2 regions of the Vibrio sp. T11.5 genome follow, and region 1 is predicted to be linked to the other one. Evidence: predicted binding sites of a transcription regulator. Region 1 holds the regulator's gene; the other holds the start of a gene.
The links. Region 1 encodes MetJ, which represses methionine synthesis genes. Its sites were predicted from a motif close to TTAGACNTNTANANGTCTAA; they were not measured.
Positions count from the first base shown of each region.

Region 2: metN (methionine ABC transporter ATP-binding protein MetN) is a predicted target of MetJ. The motif match lies at 1,788-1,807, and genes of this name have one in related genera.

Region 1 covers NZ_JAPPTP010000019.1:28,224-31,645, reverse strand. Annotated here, with positions in the region: gene rpmE (50S ribosomal protein L31) at 58-276, shown strand; gene OH455_RS17165 (malic enzyme-like NAD(P)-binding protein) at 528-1,805, shown strand; gene metJ (met regulon transcriptional regulator MetJ) at 1,893-2,213, opposite strand; gene OH455_RS17155 (O-succinylhomoserine (thiol)-lyase) at 2,435-3,422, shown strand, end outside.
Region 2 covers NZ_JAPPTP010000015.1:73,794-77,215, forward strand. Annotated here, with positions in the region: gene treR (trehalose operon repressor TreR) at 1-687, opposite strand, end outside; gene OH455_RS15425 (MliC family protein) at 740-1,078, opposite strand; gene gmhB (D-glycero-beta-D-manno-heptose 1,7-bisphosphate 7-phosphatase) at 1,138-1,689, opposite strand; gene metN (methionine ABC transporter ATP-binding protein MetN) at 1,915-2,949, shown strand; gene OH455_RS15440 (methionine ABC transporter permease) at 2,939-3,422, shown strand, end outside.

The sequences.
Region 1 (3,422 bases):
CGTGTGGTGTCCGGCATAGAATCGGATAGCGACACGGCCTATTTTAGAGGTTCTCCCATGAAAGCTGGTATCCACCCAGAATACAAAGCCGTTAAAGCAACTTGTTCTTGCGGTAACTCTTTCGAGTTCAACTCAACTCTAACTAAAGAGTCAATCCACCTAGACGTATGTGACAAATGTCACCCATTCTACACTGGTAAGCAGCGTATCGTTGATACTGGCGGCCGTGTAGATCGCTTCAACAAGCGTTTCGGTGCTCTTTCTTCTAAGAAGTAATTTCTTTTTAGATGAAGAGAAAAGGACGCTACGGCGTCCTTTTTTGTTCCCTACATCCCCAGCGAATCATTCAGAGTAATATCTTCCACTGTTTGATATTCGCCAGCCACATCTCTAACCATCTGGTCTTATCTCCTGTCATTTAGCACATTTTATTGCTTTAGCTCGCATTCTGACCTTTGCAGCTTGACTTAGTTACTCTAGAATGGGTTCCCCCCTATCCTAATTATTAATAACGAGTACCTACACCTATGTCCGATGACAATCACCAAGAACTATCCCCTGAAGAACAATTCCGTCAGCAAGCATTGGATTACCATGCCTACCCTACAGCAGGCAAGATTTCGGTTGAGCTGACAACACCAGCTGAAACGGCAGGTGATCTAGCGTTAGCATACAGCCCAGGCGTGGCTGAGCCAGTACGTGAAATTGCTCAGAATGCAGATAATGTCTACAAATATACCTCTAAAGGTAACATGGTAGCGGTTATCTCCAACGGAACAGCTATTCTTGGTCTTGGAAACTTAGGTCCGCTGGCATCTAAGCCTGTCATGGAAGGTAAAGCTCTCCTGTTCAAACGCTTTGCAGGTTTGGACTCTATCGACATTGAAGTCAAACACCGCACGATCGAAGAGTTCGTCGATACCGTCGCTAACATTGCCGATACCTTTGGAGGTATCAACCTCGAAGACATCAAAGCACCAGACTGTTTTGAGATTGAAAAACAGCTGATCGAGCGCTGTGATGTACCGGTTTTTCACGACGACCAGCATGGTACAGCTATCGTCACCGCAGCAGGTATGCTTAACGCAATTGAACTCCAAGGCAAAAAGCTAGAAGATGCTACGATTGTTTGTCTTGGCGCCGGTGCTGCAGCAGTGGCTTGTATGGAACTACTGATTAAATGTGGTGCGATGCGTGAAAAAATTTACATGCTTGACCGCAAAGGTGTTATCCACACTCGCCGTGATGATCTCAACGAATACAAGCAACTATTTGCCAACAACACTGACAAGCGTACACTGGAAGACGTAATTGAAGGTGCTGACCTATTCTTGGGCGTATCTGGCCCGAACTTACTCGCACCTGAAGCACTAAAACTGATGGCTGATAAACCTGTGGTCTTCGCATGTTCAAACCCAGACCCGGAAATCAAGCCAGAGCTGGCACACGAAGTACGTGATGATTTAATCATGGGTACAGGCCGTAGTGACTACCCGAACCAAGTGAACAACGTGTTGTGTTTCCCATTCATCTTCCGCGGCGCTCTAGACGTTCGAGCTAGCGAAATCAACGATGAAATGAAGCTCGCTGCCGTAGATGCCATTCGTGAACTAGCGAAAGAAGACGTTCCAGCAGAAGTATTGAAAGCCGCTGGCGTAGATAAGCTGGAATTTGGCCCTGGTTACATCATTCCTAAACCGATGGACTCTCGCCTATTGCCACGTGTCGCAAAAGCGGTTGCTCTTGCAGCAGTAGAGTCGGGTGTGGCTCGTATTGAAATGCCCGAGAATTACATGGAAGCGTAGGCCTTCCTCTCTAGCAACAAAAAACCGCTGAACATTCAGCGGTTTTTTAGTTTTCAGCAAAATAAAAACAAGGCGCGCCGCCAGTTATTACTCTTCGTCATAGGCTTCGAATTCAATACCCATCTCAGTCATGAGTTTTTTTACTTCCGCCGGGATATCATCTGGGCGATCTTTACGCAAATCTTCATCAGTCGGTAATGGTTGGCCAGTATAAGCATGTAGAAACGCTTCACACAGCAGCTCACTGTTTGTCGCATGGCGCAAGTTATTGATCTGACGACGCGTTCGCTCATCAGTTAAAACCTTCAATACTTTCAATGGAATAGAAACTGTAATCTTCTTTACTTGCTCGCTTTTTTTTCCATGTTCAGCATACGGACTTATGTATTCGCCGTTCCAATCTGCCATTGCGCACCTTTATGATTCATTATGTATAAAGTTAGAAAGCGTAATTTTAGCGGGATTCATGTCCACAAGCAAAGACATATAGACGTCTAGAAGTGTTGACGTCTCAAAAAATGAGAAGTAAAGTGAAGGGATATACGATTGGAATAACATATATCTAACATCCGGCAATTAGGTATAGTGTAGTCTCCAGTCAAGTCACTACAGTTCGAAAGGAAACACTTATGAGCGCCCGTAAACCAGCCACAATCGCGGTACGTACTGGTATCGAGTCAGACACTCAGCATCATGCCGTTGTGCCACCTATTTACCTCTCGACTAACTACGGATTTCCCGCCTTCGGTGAAGTGCCCAAATATGACTATACTCGCTCAGGTAACCCAAACCGTGGTTTGCTAGAAAAAGCGCTCTATGAACTGGAGTCTGGTAGAGGCGCAGTAGTAACCAACTGTGGAACCTCAGCATTAAACCTGTGGGTCTCCGCATTTCTTGGCCCAGATGACCTGATCATTGCGCCACACGATTGCTACGGCGGTACGTACCGTTTGTTTAACACCCGCGCTCAGAAAGGTGACTTCAAGGTTCAGTTTGTCGATCAGTCTGATCAAAAAGCCTTGGACGACGCCATTGCAAAGCAGCCTAAATTGATTCTGTTAGAAACACCGTCCAATCCTCTGGTTCGAGTCGTCGACATAGCCGCAGTATGTGAAAAAGCCCGTCAAGTTGGAGCATTGGTTGGCGTCGACAATACCTTTTTGACTCCTGTGTTCCAAAAACCTCTAGAGCTAGGGGCTGACTTCGTCATTCACTCAACAACCAAATACATTAACGGCCATTCAGATGTGATTGGTGGTGTGGTAATCACCAAAACTGAGCAGCATGCTGAAGATCTTGCTTGGTGGGGCAACTGCATCGGTGCGACTGGTACACCATTCGACAGCTATATGACATTACGCGGTATTCGCACCTTGGGTGCACGAATGAAAGTGCATGAAGAAAGCTCGGCACAAATCCTCAATTACCTGCAGTCTCAGTCTCTGGTGGGGAACATCTATCACCCTAGCTTGCCGGAACACCCTGGTCACGAGATTGCGAAAAAGCAACAGTCTGGATTCGGCTCTATGCTTAGTTTTGAGTTTGCAGGCAGCTTTGAACAGCTCAAGCACTTTGTTAGTGAGCTAGAGCTGTTCTCACTCGCCGAATCACTTGGCG
Region 2 (3,422 bases), on a different contig from region 1:
CAACACTTTATCCACCAAACGATAAGCGCTTTCGTGATGCAAATGGCCTGTTTGATAGTTGGGGGATAATCGATGCTCTGAACACCAATCTAAGTAAGCATTGAGACGAATCTTCCCAGTAGTTCGGTCTGAAGGATCAACACCAATAAAAGCAATCTCGCTCACCGATTGGCGCTGAAGGTGTTCCAGCGCATAACGAATAACACCTGTATTATCGTAGTTGATCGATGACGTTTCATCAGTATCCATGGCAATCACCAGAGAACGATGCTGCCAGCTAGAAAGACGCTCGATGTCAAAATCACTGAAGCCAAACACAATCACGCCATCAACATTACGCCTGCGCAAAACGTCGAGGTGTTCATTGGTCATCTTGCGGTCAAACTGACTTTCCATGATCACCGCGTCATAGCCGTTACCGTAAAGAACTTGCAGCATACTGCTAACGGCTTTGTTTTCCGAAGGCGAATCAAGACGCGAGATGATGACCCCAACAACTTTCTGACTGCCTCCGCGCATCGCTTGCGCCGACTTAGACGGAACGTAGCCAGACTCTTCAATCACACGCTCAACCTTGGCGCGAGTCTCGGGTTTGACTTTAGGATCATTAGTCAATACACGGGAAACCGTAGATTTACCAACGCCAGAAAGTTTAGCAATATCAAGAATGGTCAGTTTTTTATTCATAATGCAGTGAGTTCGCTCAAAAGATAAAGCAGGTTGTACCAGAAGACTAACGCTATTGTGTTTTACAGTTTTTGTAAACGACTCTGCCCAATTCTAATCGGGCATCATCACCTTTGGTGTGTAGCGTCACTGGATTGAGAATCGGTTTTGTTCCATTATCTAAGATATATTTTGCACCAGAACCAGATGGGACCTGAGCGAGGCGGTAGTCGTGTTTAGGTAAACGCAAAATCGCCGCTTGTTCTTTAATTAGGTAAGCGACCTCAAACTGTTTGTTCGATGCACACTGGTAGGTCACGAATGGTTGCTTTTCATCGGCTTTGCGTTCAATCGCCGAGTAGCTGCACCCAAATAATGTCACTCCTGCCAGCAAGCCTAACAACGCTTTCATTTTCATCCACACTCTCCAATAGAAAAAGGCCGCCTCAAGCGACCTCTTTTCTCGGTATTTTACTTAGCTAAATAGGCAGGGACTTCTTTGATACTGTCCAGTACAACAGAGGCAATCGCCTCACCTTTTTCCGTAACAGGCTTACCAGTACGTACTAAAATACGCGTACCTACTTCAGCGGCTTCTGCTGCCATCATATCTTCAGCTTTATCACCGACCATAACAGAATTCGCCATATCGATTTTGAGGAAATCACGCGCAGAAATGAACATGCCAGGCTTAGGTTTGCGGCAATTACAATCTTCTTTGTACTTACCCTGACCATGTTCGGCATGATGTGGGCAATAGTAGAAGCCATCAAACTCAACATCATGATCAACAAAATTCCAATCCATCCACTGCGTGAGTGATAGGAAACGGTCCTCACTGAATTTACCACGAGCAATACCCGACTGGTTAGTCACCAATACAAGCATGTAGCCCATCTCTTTGAGCTTTTTAGTCGCTTCAAACACGCCATCAATAAATTCAAAGTCGTGCTCGTCATGAACATATCCGTGGTCAACGTTAATTACACCATCACGATCCAAAAAGACTGCTGGTTTCGCCAAAATTTGCTTCTCTATCTACTATTTATTTCCAGAATTATTACACGCTTTATTTCTTTCATCACTATCTAATTACTAATCTGTTTGGTTGCAATGAACGTTTAGACGTCTAGCCGTAAAAATATCTATTGACACAATTAGTGCAAAACCATAGCATCCTCTACTAAATGAGAGGTAGTTCAAAATTATCTACTTTTTCCCAAAAGCAGTCTGATAGTGGATTTCTCAATGATAGAAATTAATCAAGTAAACAAAGTATTTCTTCAAGGAAATAAAGAAATACATGCCTTGAAGGACATCAACCTTCATATCTCACAGGGAACAATCTTCGGTGTAATTGGCTCATCAGGAGCAGGGAAAAGTACGCTTATTCGATGTGTCAATATGCTGGAAGCGCCAACGTCAGGCTCCATCATTGTCGACGGTATTGATCTTACCAAGCAGTCAAAATCAGAACTGAGCGAAACACGCCGTAACATCGGTATGATCTTCCAACATTTTAACCTACTGTCATCTCGTACCGTATTTGACAACGTTGCCCTGCCACTTGAGTTAGCGGGCAAAGATAAGGCGCACATTAGCGCTAAAGTGACTGAGCTGCTCAAACTGGTAGGCCTCTCTGATAAACATGAAAGCTACCCATCGAACTTGAGCGGTGGTCAAAAGCAGCGCGTCGCTATTGCACGTGCCCTAGCTTCCGATCCCAAAGTGTTGCTGTGTGACGAAGCAACGAGTGCATTGGATCCTGCAACAACACAATCGATACTTGAGTTGCTCAAAGAGATCAACCGTAAACTGAATATCACTATGTTGCTCATCACCCACGAAATGGACGTGGTGAAAAGTATCTGTCATGAAGTGGCGATCATTGGTGGCGGGGAATTGGTTGAGAAAGGTACTGTTGGTGAAATTTTCGCCCATCCTAAAACTGAACTGGCGCATGAATTTATCCGTTCTACGCTTGATCTGTCTATTCCGGATGATTATCAGACACGCCTGCAAACGACCCGCGTTGAAGGCAGTTATCCATTGGTGAGACTCGAATTTACCGGAGCTACTGTAGATGCACCGCTCGTCAGTCAGATTGCTCGTCAATTCAATATCGATGTCAGCATTCTGAGTTCTGATCTTGATTACGCTGGTGGCGTCAAATTCGGCATGATGGTCGCAGAGCTGTTTGGTAACGAGCAAGATGACAATGCGGCGATTGAATTCCTCCGTGAACACAATGTAAAAGTAGAGGTACTGGGTTATGTCCTTTAACACAATTTCAGAGTGGCTAAGCCTTAACAGTAGCCTTTTAATTGGTGCGACTTGGGAAACCCTCTACATGGTCTCAGTCGCAGGTATCGTTGGCTTTGCCGTTGGTATTCCATTAGGTGTTATCCTTCATACCACCAAAAAAGGCGGCCTACTTGAGAACACCAAGCTCAATAGCATTCTCGGTGCTATCGTCAACGTCGGTCGCTCGGTGCCGTTTCTAGTTTTAATGGTAGCCATCATCCCAGTCACTAAAGTTCTCGTCGGCACGTTTATCGGCACCACGGCGGCTATCGTGCCACTGACTATCGGCGCCATCCCATTTGTTGCTCGCCTTATTGAAGGGGCACTACTTGAAGTACCAACAGGCTTAGTAGAAGCAGCTCAATCAATGGGTGCAACTCCAATACAAATCATCAACAAGGTACTGCTTCCTGAAGCAATGCCAACCATAGTGAACTCAATCACCATCACAT